Granulimonas faecalis: one gene and its partner. The protein of the gene in region 1 interacts with the protein of each later gene in a pairwise test. Links are inferred from orthologs where the notes say so. Each region holds a gene or a part of one and is shown in the gene's direction. Other genes may lie near its edges. The genes, in order: leuS and ligA.

Region 1 (6,681 bases):
GATCCGCCTCACCTGGCGAAACCTCACCGCCTCCGAGGGCGAGGGCCTCGCCCCTGTGGCCAGGCTCATGGTCCGCGCCCTGGGCGCCGCCGACTCCGCCCTCCCCGCGCCCCTGGCGTCGGTCGGACGCGCCCACACGCCCCCGCGCCCCGGCGACGTCATCGAGTACACGGTGACCGGCCTCAACCTCACCCCCGGCTCCGCCTGGCAGGCCGCCGAGCTCACCGATGCCATCGACGAGAGGCTAGAGTTCGACAACGACTCGGTGCAGATCTGCCCCAACTACCCCACGCGAACCGACAAGAGCACCGACCTCGGTTCCGACGCTTTCTACGAGGGCTTCGACTGGGACGCCCTGACCTGGTCCGACGTCGACCCGGCGCACTTCACCTACCAGAGGCCCACGCTCACCAAGGGGGTGGGCACCGTCTACGGCGGCCAGTCCACCTCGGTGCGCTTCCGCGCCACGGTGGGGATCGACAAGGGCCTCGGGGACAGGCCGGGCGACGACGGCAGGCTCCCCGAGATCTCCAACCTGCCCGGTGGCGGCGGTGGCTACGGCAAGGACGAGGCCGACCTCGACCCCGGCGAGGAGGCGGTGCCTGTCGCGCCGCTCCCCGAGGAGAACGTCGTGGTCGTCGGCGGGGGCGACCCCGAGCCCGGGAAGCCGTCGGTGCCCGAGCCCACCCCCGTCCTGCCCAAGGACCCCGTGGCCGCCGACATCCTCACCACGGTCGAGGTGGGGCATGTCGAGCACCGCGAGGAGCACGACGACGACCGCATCCTCGTGGGCGACGTGTTCCGCGTGACGGCCACCTCCACCAACCGGGCGCCCGACTCGAAGCTGGCGAACGCCGTGATCAAGGTGACCCTCCCCGAGGGCATGAGGCCCAAGGCGGGGACCATCCGCCTCACCGATGCCGGCGGCACCGTCTACGAGGTGCCCAACGGCGCCTACGACCCCGAGACCGGCATCGTCGCCGTCAACGCCGGCGACCTCTACGGCGGCGAGAGCGCCCGCCTGACCTTCGACGTCGAGGTGGTGTCGGTCTCTCCCGACGGCTCCGACCCCTCCGCCCCGCCCGTCACCGGCTCCACCCTGGGCGAGACGCCCACCGACGAGTGGGAGCGCGAGCACCCCGACCCCGACGACCCCGACGGGCCCCAGGACCCTGTCCCCGACCCCGTGCCCGGCACACCCTTCGTGCCCGGCGCCCCCTGGTCCGACCTGGAGGACGAGCTCGTCTCCACGCCCCCGGCGAGCGACCCCGACATGCCCCCCGTGCTGCCGGCCAGCCCCCGGCTCCCCGGCGACGGGGCCGAGGCCGACGTGCGCGTCACCAAGACCGCCGACAACCTGAGCAGGGACGACGGCACCACCCGGGTGGGCGACACGGTGCGCTACGCCGTCAAGGTGGAGAACGTCGCCGCACAGACCGCCTGGTACGACGTGGTCGTGGCCGACAGGCTCCCCGTGGGCCTCGAGCCCGTGGCGGGCTCCACCTCGATCACCGGCCCCGACGGGGTCCGCCGCGAGGTGCCCGACGACGCCTACGACCCCGCCACCCGCCGCCTCGCCGTGACCGCCGGCGACCTGCACGGGCCCGCCGCGGCCACCCTCGTCTTCGACGTGACCGTCACCGACGGGGCCGTGGGCGCCGACGTGGGCAATGTGGCCGACGCGTTCGGCACCGCCCCCGCCGACGTCGACCTCGACACGGTGGCCCCGGGCGCCCAACGCCCCGCGGGCGGGGAGCCCTTCGTGCCGTCGGACGGTTGGGACGCGTGGCTTGCCGGCAGGTCCCCCGTCTCCAACCCGGATCCGGCCTACCCCGACGGCGTCGGCGCTTCCGGCGGCGTTCTCCCGTCGGACGACGGCGTCTCCGGCGGCGCCCCAGGCGCATCCACCCTGCCCGCCACGGGCTCCGGGCATCCCGGGACCCTGCTGCCCGCCACCTCCGACGTCGCCTCCATGGTGCCGGCGCTCGCGGGCGCGGCCACGGCCGGCACCCTCTGCCTCGCCCTCGTCCTGAAAAGGAGGCGCTAGGGGAGGGGACCCGGCGGTTCCTGCAGAGGGGGGGCGGTCGGCCATCGGCCCGGCCGCCCCCTTTCTCCGCGCGGGGGGCTGGCTGCCTGGGCGGCCGACGCCATTTGCTAGAATCCCATGAGCATGAGCGATCCGGCCCCTGTGGGGGCCGTCACCGAGAAGGAGTCTTCCATGGGCGACCACAGCGAGCACGAAGGGCGCGTCCCCGTCTACGACGCGGGCGCCATCGAGGAGAAGTGGCAACGCGTCTGGGAGGAGCGGGGCCTCTTCCGCGCCGCCGACGACGGCCGTCCCAAGAAGTACGTCCTCGAGATGTTCCCGTACCCCTCGGGCGACCTCCACATGGGCCACGCCCGCAACTACACCATCGGCGACGCCATGGCGCGCCAGGCCCACATGCAGGGCTTCGACGTCCTGCACCCCATCGGGTTCGACGCCTTCGGCCTCCCTGCGGAGAACGCCGCCATCAAGCACCGCACGCAGCCCGCCAAGTGGACCTACGGCAACATCGACCAGGCCGTGGCCACCATGCGCCGCATGGGCTTCTCCTACGACTACGACCGCATGGTGAGGACCTGCGACCCCTCCTACTACCGCTGGGGCCAATACCTCTTCCTCAAGATGTGGGAGAAGGGCCTCGTCGACCGCCGCACGTCGCCGGTCAACTGGTGCCCCACCTGCAACACCGTGCTCGCCAACGAGCAGGTCACCGAGGGGCGCTGCTGGCGCTGCGGCACCGTGCCCGAGCGCCGCGAGCTCACCCAGTGGTACCTCAAGATCACCGACTACGCCGAGGAGCTCCTCGACGACATCGACCGCCTCGACCGCTGGCCCGAGCGCGTGAGGCAGATGCAGCGCAACTGGATCGGCAAGTCCGAGGGTGCCGAGATCGACTTCGCCCTGGCCGACGCCTCCGGCGAGCCCACCGACCTCAAGATCACGGTGTTCACCACGCGCCCCGACACGCTCTTCGGCGCCAGCTTCTTCCTGCTCGCACCCGAGTACCCGCTGGTCCACGAGCTCGTGGACGGCACGGAGTACGAGGGGGCCGTGCAGGAGGTCATCGACATCGCCGAGGCCACGAGCGCGGTGGACCGCCAGTCCAGCGAGGTGGAGAAGCACGGCGCCTTCACGGGCCGCTACATGGTGAACCCGGTCAACGGTCGGCTCCTGCCCATCTGGGTGGCCGACTACGTCATCACCGACTACGGCACCGGCGCCGTCATGGGCGTCCCCTGCGGCGACGAGCGCGACTTCCAGTTCGCCCGCAAGTACGGCCTGCCCGTCCCGCCGATCATCCTCCAGGAGGACGACCCTCTCTTCGACGGGCTCTCCGGCCAGGAGGACCTCGTGGTGACCGACGTGCCCTGGGACCACGCCATGGACGCCGAGGGCGTCATGGTGCAGTCCGGCCCGATCACGGGCATGCGCGGCGGCAAGCGCTCCGAGGCCGCCAAGGCCGTCGTCGACCTGCTCGCAGGGCGCGGGCTCGCCCGCGAGGCCGTGAACTTCCGCCTGCGCGACTGGCTCATCAGCCGCCAGCGGTACTGGGGCAACCCCATCCCGGCCGTCCACTGCGAGCACTGCGGCATCGTGCCCGTGCCTGAGGACCAGCTGCCCGTGACGCTGCCCGAGGGCCTGGACCTCGCGGCGGGGGAGACCCTGGCCGAGTGCCCCGAGTTCTACGAGACCACGTGCCCCGTGTGCGGCGCCCCGGCCCGCCGCGAGACCGACACCATGGACACCTTCACGGACTCCAGCTGGTACTACCTGCGCTACTGCGACCCGCACAACGACCACGAGCCCGTGGGCCGCGCGGCGGCCGACCGCTGGATGCCCGTGGACAACTACATCGGCGGCATCGAGCACGCCATCCTGCACCTGCTCTACTCGCGCTTCTGGACCAAGGTCATGCGCGACCTCGGCATGGTCTCGTGCGACGAGCCCTTCACCGACCTGCTCTGCCAGGGCATGGTCAAGGACGAGAACGGCGAGGTCATGTCCAAGTCCAAGGGCAACGTCGTGGCGCCTGCGAGCGTCATCGAGCCCTACGGAGCCGACACCATGCGCCTCGCCATCCTGTTCATCGCGCCGCCGGAGAAGGACTTCGACTGGGACCCCCAGGCCGTGGCCGGCTGCAACCGCTTCCTCAAGCGCGCGTGGAAGAGCGTGTGGGAGGCCTCATGCTCCGCGACGCCGGGCGCCGAGCCCTCCATGGACGCGCTCGACGACGAGGGCAGGAAGCTCCTGCGCGCCGTGCACCGCCTGGGCATCAAGTGCACCGACGACTACGGGCGTAGGCAGTACAACACCGCCATCTCGGCGCTCATGGAGCTCGTGAACGCCGGCAACGCCTACCTCGCCGCCACGGCCTCCGGGGAGCGCGACGGCGCCCTCATGGCCCGCTACGCCCACGACCTCGTGGCCATGCTCTCGCCCGTCTGCCCCCATTGGGCCGACGAGCTCGCCTCCGAGGCCCTCGGCATGGAGGGCTCCATGTACGACGAGCCGTGGCCCACGTTCGACGCCGACCTCACCCGCGAGGACACCGTCGAGATCGTCGTCCAGGTGCTCGGCAAGATCCGCGCCCGCATCCAGGTGGCGCCCGACGCGCCCCGCGAGGAGCTCGAGCGCGCAGCGCTCGAGGCCGTGGCTCCCCAGCTGGAGGGCAAGGACGTCGTCAAGGTGGTCGTCGTCCCCGGCAAGCTGGTGAACGTCGTCGCCAGGTAGCAGGCCGCAGGGCCCGTCCCATCGGGACGGGCCCTTTTTCGTTCCCTCTGCCCATGCGCGGCGCCCCCGAATTTCCCGGAACCGCGCAAATTCGATATATTGGCTGAAAGATATCGGCGAACACCGGCCGCCCCCGGGACCATGGGACCGGGGGAGGGGCCGTCAGGAGGTCCCCCATGAAGTGCCCCCAATGCGGTAAGGACCTTGGAAGCGACCTGCTCCCCGCGCGCTGCCCCGACTGCGGGGCCAACCTCCGCGACCCGGCCCTCGTCTCCGGGTCCCGGGACGCCGGCGCCTCCCGCCGCTCCGTCGAGGGGCTCACGGGCATCGGGAAGGGGAGCACCAAGGACCGTGGCCGCCACAGGGTCCAGCTCGCCCTCGCCGTCCTGATCGTGGCCGTGTTCTGCGTCGGCGTCGTCTGGATGGTGCGGTGGGCCCAGGGGACCCTCAGTCGGGTGCCCGACGTCGTGGGCTGGCGCTACGAGCGCGCCGAGAAGGAGCTCAAGGCCCTCGGCTACGACGTGGATCGCGAGGACGTGGCCACCAAGGACGCCTCCGCCGGCATCGTCGTCTCGGCCGACGTCCCCGAGGGGGGCTCCGGCACCGCCCGGCTCCAGGTGGCCACGGCGCGCACGATGCCCGACGTCGCCGGCATGGGGCTCGAGGAGGCGGAGGCGGCCCTCGACGGGGCGGCCATCCCCTACGCCGTGGAGGAGCGCACGGGGGACGGCGAGGACGGCCGGGTCCAGGGGGCGTCGCTCGAGGCGGGGCGCGAGGTGGTGGGCGACACCACCGTCACCCTCTACGTGACCAGGCTGCCGCGCGTGCCCGACGTCATGGGCAAGACCCGCCAGGAGGCCGTCGCGGCCCTCTCCGAGGCCGGCCTCGGCTACGAGGTGGAGAGCGTCCCCCACGAGGACGGCAAGGCCGTGGGCACCGTCGTCTCGGTGGACCCGGCGGCCGGTACCGCCGTCAAGCCTGGCGACAAGGTGAGGATCGGCGTGGTGTCCCAGCGCAAGAGCCTCTCCCAGGCCACTGCGGAGCAGGCGGTGGCGGCCGTGTACGACGCGGTGTCCCCCGGTGACTCCATCGGCTCCGCGCTCTCCGCGCTGCTCTCGCCCGAGTCGCCCTTCGCCGGCAAGGGCGCCCACGAGGTCTGGTACGGCATGGTCAAGGCGGCCGGCGGCCACGAGGGCGTGGACGCGCGGATCCAGTCGCTGCCGCGGTCGGTGAGCTCCGCCTCCATCGACGTGTCCGACGACGGCTCCTCGGCGGAGGCCCGCGTGTCGGTGCACTGGGACTGGACGTCCCTGGGCGACGGCTACCAAGGCGTGACGTCCGACGACCTCCACACGATCACCATGACCTTCGACGACGAGGGCCGGCTCCTGACGTTCTACGACCCCCAGACCGATGTCCCGGCCTACCGGGTGGAGTCCTGACCCTCGATTGTGGAGACTTGACGGTCGTCGGCGCCCCATGCCATACTGGGCACCGTAAACATGCAGTTCAATCGGGAAGTGGGAGCGTTCGTCGCCCCGCTTCCTTTTTTTGGGAAGGTGGGCCATGGCTGTCAAGGACATCAGGTCGCGGCTTCTGGAGGCCCTCGAGGCCGAGGCTGCCGCCCACGGGGCGGACATCGTCGACGTCGAGGTGGCCGGTGCGTCCAAGGCGCCCGTCGTCCGGGTTCGCGTCGACCGGGCCGAGCCCGGCGAGCCCGTCTCCCTCGACGAGGTGGCCTCCCACAACGGGTGGGTCGGCGACGTCGTCGAGGCGCTCGACCCCTTCCCGGGCTCCTACACCCTCGAGGTCTCCTCGCCGGGCCTCGACCGGCCCCTGCGCCGCCCTGCCGACTTCGAGCGCTTCGTCGGCGAACCCGTGCAGGTGCGCATGGCGGGCCACGG
Region 2 (6,449 bases), 510 kb from region 1 along the record:
GGGCGAGCTCGCGGTGGGCGACGTCTGCGCCGTGCGCCCCGGCGAGCGCGTGCCGGCCGACGGCCGCGTGGTCTCGGGCCACTCCTCGGTGGACGAGTCCATGCTCACCGGCGAGCCCCTCTCCCAGGAGAAGTCCGCCGGCGACGAGGTCACCGGCGGTACCGTCAACGGCACCGGCGTCTTCGAGTTCGAGGTCACGGCCGCCGGGTCCGACACCGTGCTGGCCCACATCGTGGGGCTCGTGGAGGCCGCCCAGGGCTCCAAGCCGCCCATCCAGCGCCTGGCCGACCGCATCAGCGCCGTCTTCGTGCCCGCCGTGCTGTCCGTGGCCCTGGCGACCTTCGTCGTGTGGCTCGTCGTGGCGGCCGTGGGAGGCACGCTCGACGCCGCCGGGTTCGAGCGCGCCCTCATGGTCGGCGTGTCCGTGGTCGTCGTGGCGTGCCCCTGCGCCCTGGGCCTCGCCACCCCCACCGCCATCATGGTGGGCACGGGCCGGGGCGCCGAGGAGGGCATCCTCATCAAGGACGGCCAGGCCCTGGAGGGGGCCGGGTCGCTCACGTGCGTGGTCTTCGACAAGACGGGCACCCTCACCGAGGGCTCGCCGCAGGTGACCGAGGTGCTCTGCGCCGACGGCACCGGCCGCGGCGACGCCCTCGCCCTGGCGGCCGGCCTCGAGCGGGGGAGCGAGCACCCGCTGGCCCGCGCCGTGCTCGCGGCCGCCGAGGAGGAGGGGGCGGCCCCCGTGGCGGTGGACGGCTTCGAGGCCGTCCCGGGCCACGGCGTCGTGGGCGCCGTGGCGGGCCCGGACGGCTCGCCGGTCGAGGTGGGCTTCGGCAACGGGCGCCTCGTGGCGCGTCTCACCGGCTCCGGCGTCCCCGCGTGGGCCGAGGGCTCGGCGCCGGGCGCCACCGACATGTACCTCGTGCGCGGCGGCACTGTGGTCGCCCGCGTGCGCGCCGCCGACGAGCCCAAGCCCACGGCCGCCGAGGGTGTGGCCGCCCTGGAGGCCCTGGGCCTCCGGGTCATGCTCCTTTCGGGCGACGGCCGCGCCGCCGCCGAGGGCGTGGCCTCCCTCGTGGGCATCGGGCCGGACAACGTGGTCGCCGAGGTGCTTCCCGGCGACAAGGCCGAGGTCGTCGAGGGGCTCCGGGCCTCCGGCGAGAAGGTCTGCATGGTGGGCGACGGCATCAACGACACGCCGGCCCTCGCCACGGCCGACATCGGCATCGCCATGGGCGCCGGCTCCGACGCTGCCCTCGAGGTGGGCCAGGTGGTCCTCATGCACGACGACGTGCGCGACGTCGCCCGGGCCGTCTCGCTCTCCCGCGCCACGATGCGCAAGATCCGCCAGAACTTCGCGTGGGCCCTGGGCTACAACTGCCTGCTCATCCCGCTGGCGTGCCTGGGCATCATCGCCCCGGAGGTCTCCGGCGCGGCCATGGCGCTCTCGAGCGTGTCGGTGGTGTCCAACTCGCTGCTGCTGAAGCGCTGGCGCGGCTGACGGGCCCGCGGGGCGGCGGCGCGTGACAGTGGTGCCTGGTCCATCTGTCACTTGCTCTATTGATAGATTTATGGGATATCCGTCCATGGGGGCATCCATCTTTATGGATGTCCCCTTCTTTTTCGCCCCTTTATGCCATATCGGGGCCGTTCGATCTCGCAGGGGTTACCGTGTCCCCACGGCGGGCCGTGCCGCGCGGCCTGCAGGGGGACCGGGGGGTGGGCCGATGCCGAGAGGGCCGAGAAGGCCGTCCGCTTCCGACCTGTATCACGTGGTGGCCCGCGGGAACGGTCGGCAGATTGTCTTCGAGGACGACGGGGACCGCACGCTCTTTATGGCGCTTCTGCGACGGGAGCTGACCAGGCAGGGAGGCGAGCTCCTCGCCTGGTGCCTCATGGACAACCACGTGCACCTCCTGCTGTCCGTTCCTTTCGACTGCCTGAGCGATACGGTCCGCGAGGTGTGCGGTGCGTATGCCGAGTCTTTCAACAGGCGCCACGGGAGGGTGGGGAGCCTGTTCCAGGGCAGGTTCGGCAGCGAACCGGTCGAGAGCGAGACGCACCTCCTCGATGTCGTTCGCTACATCCACCGCAACCCGGTCAAGGCCGGTATGACCGAGGGCTGCTCCTACCCTTGGAGCAGCTACGACGCCATCCTTGACAGTTTCTATGGCGGCGAGCCCGGGCCCGTGGCGCATCTGTTCGACAGCGACGAGGAGTACGTGCGGTTCCACCGGTACGTGGACGTCTCGCCGCACATGGGTCTCGAGTGCCGGGGCGGCCGTTTCTCGGAGGAGGATGCCCGAGAGGTCGCCGAGGGGGTACTCGACGTCGCGCCGCACGAGGTCGGGGCGTTGCCGCGGGCCAAGCGCGACGACCGTATCGCCCGCATGCGTGCGGTGGGGCTCTCCGTACGTCAGATAGAGCGGCTCACGGGCGTGGGCCGTGGAATAATATCAAGAGTAAAATATGCGAAGTGACAGATGGGCCAGGCACCGCTGTCACGCGCTGTCGGGCGGCGCGGGGCGGCGGCCTGGGGTAGACTCCGAGCGGTGACACCTACCCTTCCGGAGGCCCCATGGACAAGCCCTCTCTCGACGAGGCGCGCGACCGCGCCCAGGCGCTGCGCGCCAAGCTCGACTACCATGCCTACCGCTACTACGCCCTCGACGACCCCGAGATCTCCGACGCCGAGTTCGACCGCCTGCTCGGTGAGCTCCAGGACATCGAGGCGCGCCACCCCGAGCTCGTGGTGCCCGAGAGCTACACCCAGCGGGTGGGCGGCTACGTGAGCCCGCAGTTCGCGTCGGTCGCCCACGCCCAGCGCATGTACTCCATCGACGACGCCATGACCATCGAGGAGCTCGACCGCTGGCTCGCCCGCACCGACGAGGCCCTGGGCGCCACGCCGGAGAGACCCGTGGCCTACACCTGCGAGCTCAAGATCGACGGCCTCGGCGTGGCCGCCACCTACCGCGACGGCCGGTTCGTGCGCGCCGCCACCCGCGGCGACGGCTCGGTGGGCGAGGACGTCACCCTCAACGTGCGCACCATCGGCGACGTCCCCGCCCGCTTGGCCGACGCCGGCCTCGCCGGGCTGCCCCACGGCGGCGCCGGGGAGGCCGTGGAGGTGCGCGGCGAGGTCTACATGGCCAAGAGCGCCTTCGCCCGCCTCAACGAGGAGCGCGACCTCGCCGGCAAGCCCGTCTTCGCCAACCCGCGCAACGCCGCCGCCGGGTCGCTGCGCCAGAAGGACCCCCGCGTCACGGCGTCGCGCGACCTCGCCACGTTCATCTACGCCGTGGCCGACCCCGCCATGGTGCAGGTGAGCACCCAGGCCCAGTTCCTCGACTGGCTCCGCTCCTGCGGCTTCTCCGTCAACCCCCACGCCGAGCGCTGCGAGAGCGCGGCGGCCGTGCACGAGTACTGCGCCCAGGCCCTGGCCAACCGCAACGGCCTCGACTACGACATCGACGGCGTGGTGGTGAAGGTGGACTCCTTCGCCCAGCAGCAGGCCCTCGGCTTCACCTCCCGTGCCCCGCGCTGGGCCATCGCGTTCAAGTTCCCGCCAGAGGAGAAGGAGACGGTCCTCCGCGAGATCCGCGTGCAGGTGGGCCGCACGGGCTTCCTCACCCCCGTGGCAGAGTTCGACCCGGTGACCGTGGCCGGCTCCACCATCGCCCGGGCCACGCTCCACAACATGGACGAGGTGCGCCGCCGCAACGTGCGCGTGGGTGACACCATCGTGGTCCACAAGGCCGGCGACGTCATCCCCGCCGTCGTGGGGCCGGTCCTCTCCAAGCGCCCGGCCGACTCCGTGCCCTTCGAGATGCCCGCCACCTGCCCCTCCTGCGGCAGCCCCGTGGTGCACGAGGAGGGCGAGGTGGCCTACCGCTGCATCTCCATCGACTGCCCCGCGCAGTCCCTGGAGCGCCTCGAGCACTGGCAGTCGCGCAAGGCCATGGACATCGACGGCATGGGCCCCGAGATGATCGGCCGCCTCGTGGACGCCGGCCTCCTGCGCGACGTCGCGGACATCTACTCCCTCACGGTGGGGCAGGTGGCCGCCCTGCCCACGGGCCGCACCTACAGGACGCGCGCCAAGGGCCACGACGTGGGCGACCCCATCCCCACGGGCCGGCGCACCGCCGAGAAGCTCGTGGCCCAGATCGAGGCCTCCAAGTCCCGCCCGCTCTCCCGGGTGCTGTTCGGCCTGGGCATCGTGCACGTGGGCTCCTCGGTGGCCGACGCGCTCGCGACCGCCTTCCCCTCCGTCGAGCTGCTGCGCGCCGCCACCGAGGAGGAGCTCGCCCAGGTGGACGGCGTGGGCCCGGTCGTCGCCTCCAGCGTGGCCGAGTTCTTCTCCATCCCCGAGAACCTCGAGGTGCTCGCCCGCCTCGGTGCGGCAGGCGTCACCATGGCCGACGAACCCCCCACGGCCCCGGAGCGCCCCCAGACCCTGGCAGGCCTCACCTTCGTGCTCACGGGCAGCCTGCAGGGCATGACGCGCGACGAGGCCGGCGCCGCCCTCAAGGCCCTCGGCGCCAAGGTGTCGGGCAGCGTCTCCAAGCGCACGAGCTACGTTGTGGCCGGTGAGGCCGCTGGCTCCAAACTCGCCAAGGCCGAGTCGCTCGGCGTGCCGGTGCTCGACCAGGCCGCCTTGGAGCGCGTCCTCGAGACGGGTGAGCCCCCGGCGCCCGCCGACCCCGCGTGACCGCCGCTCCCCGTGCGTGTCGGCCGGGGCGGACGGTGAAAACCCTGTAGAGTCCCCCGAATGTCGTCGGGGGTTCCTCGGGTTCGCGGGTACCCGGGTCTTCGGTACCCACCCGCGATCCCAAGGAGGAAGCCCATGGCAGACAACGACACCCGCACCGCAGCCCCCGTCGACGACGCGCACCGCGTCCGCATCGTCAAGGTCCTCGGCCGCATAGCCTCGGTCCTCTCGGTGCTCATGTACGTCTCGTACATCCCGCAGATCGCCAACAACCTGGCCGGCAACTACGGCTCGCCGCTGCAGCCCCTCGTGGCCATGGTCAACTGCGTGTTCTGGACCGCCTACGGCCTGCTCGAGAAGCCCCGCGACATGCCCATCGTGGTGGCCAACGTCCCCGGCATCGTGCTCGGCTGCATCACCTTCCTTACCGCGCTCCACTAGGCGGCTGCCTCTTCAGGGTCTTTTGTCTTGTTGACGGTCTGATAGGGGCCGTCAACGGCCGAGTTGCTAGACTTGGCAAAAACCCTATGGAGAGGAGAGATGCCATGGCCCAAGAGCCCAAGGCGTCCGACGGGCGCGCGGTGCGCGTCATCGAGGTGAAGGAATCGGTCTTCGCGGCCAACGAGCAGAGGGCCGACAGGCTGCGCGACGACCTCAGGGAGCGGGGGACGTTCCTGCTCAACGTCATGAGCAGCCCCGGCTCGGGGAAGACCACCCTCCTCACCCGCACGGCCGAGCGCCTGCGCGACCGCCTGTCCATGGGCGTCATGGAGGCCGACATCGACTCCGACGTCGACGCCGTGACCATGGCCGACGCCGGCGTGGTGGCCGTGCAGCTCCACACCGGCGGCATGTGCCACCTCGACGCCGCCATGACCTCCCAGGGCCTCACGGAGCTCGATGCCGCCGCCGCCGAGCAGGGGGCCGCCCCCATCGACCTCGCCGTCCTCGAGAACGTGGGCAACCTCGTGTGCCCCGCCGAGTTCGACACCGGTGCCTCGGCCTCGGTGGCCCTGGTCTCGGTGCCCGAGGGCGACGACAAGCCCCTCAAGTACCCCCTGATGTTCGAGGTGGTCGACGTCGTGGTGGTCAACAAGGTCGACACCTGCGAGCTCTTCGACTTCGACATCGAGCGGTTCCGCGAGAACGTGCGCCTGCGCAACCCCGAGGCCCCCGTCATCTGCCTGTCGGCCAAGACCGGCGAGGGCGTCGACGCCTGGACGGCGTGGCTCGAGGGTGCCGTGGCCGCCTGGAAGGGAGGCTCCCATGCCTAACGAGCGTCGTATGGCCGCCGACGAACGCATCGAGCGGCTCCGGGAGGCCGGCCTCACCGTGGAGGGCGACTACGTGCCCCCCGAGGCGTCCGACCCCTCTGTGGCCGTGCGCAAGCCGGTCCTCGAGCTGGCCCAGATGGTCTCCGACCGCATCGGCCACAAGGTCACCCCGGCGGACCCCGAGTACTACGGCCTGGCCGCCTGCATCACCGACCCCATGGCCAAGGTGGCCCTCAAGATGGGGGTGCGCAAGCCCAAGACCCTCGCCCAGCTGGCCGAACTCTGCTCCATGGACCCCGCGGAGCTCGAGCCGCTCCTGTTCGACATGGGCTACGTGGGCCTCATCGAGTGGAACCGCGAGAACGAGGACGGCCGCAATCCCGAGGGCGAGCTGCGCTACGTGCTGCCGCCCTTCGTGCCGGGCTCGGCGGAGTTCTTCAACATGCGCCAGTCCCAGATCG

Evidence for each region.
Region 2: the proteins of leuS (region 1) and ligA interact in binary tests that used the Escherichia coli proteins (3 or more experiments, as listed by UniProt). The link is inferred for Granulimonas faecalis from one-to-one orthologs.

Annotation. Positions count from the first base shown.
Region 1 is NZ_BQKC01000001.1:1,108,526-1,115,206, reverse strand. The notes cover bases 1,864-4,997. They hold leuS (leucine--tRNA ligase), read left to right. Parts: upstream 1,864-2,218; coding sequence 2,219-4,777; downstream 4,778-4,997. Other genes in these bases: OR600_RS05065 (PASTA domain-containing protein), read left to right, coding at 4,954-4,997; OR600_RS05075 (hypothetical protein), read left to right, coding at 1,864-2,047. Outside these bases: more of OR600_RS05075, read left to right, coding at 1-1,863; more of OR600_RS05065, read left to right, coding at 4,998-6,219; ribosome maturation factor RimP, read left to right, coding at 6,344-6,681.
Region 2 is NZ_BQKC01000001.1:1,617,138-1,623,586, reverse strand. Bases 2,245-5,146 are described here. They hold ligA (NAD-dependent DNA ligase LigA), read left to right. Parts: upstream 2,245-2,578; coding sequence 2,579-4,714; downstream 4,715-5,146. Other genes in these bases: OR600_RS07270 (SemiSWEET family transporter), read left to right, coding at 4,850-5,146; OR600_RS07280 (transposase), read left to right, coding at 2,245-2,480. In the rest of the region: OR600_RS07285 (heavy metal translocating P-type ATPase), read left to right, coding at 1-1,501; more of OR600_RS07280, read left to right, coding at 1,572-2,244; more of OR600_RS07270, read left to right, coding at 5,147-5,155; hydrogenase nickel incorporation protein HypB, read left to right, coding at 5,260-5,988; OR600_RS07260 (FAD-dependent oxidoreductase), read left to right, coding at 5,981-6,449. UniProt on the Escherichia coli protein: DNA ligase that catalyzes the formation of phosphodiester linkages between 5'-phosphoryl and 3'-hydroxyl groups in double-stranded DNA using NAD as a coenzyme and as the energy source for the reaction.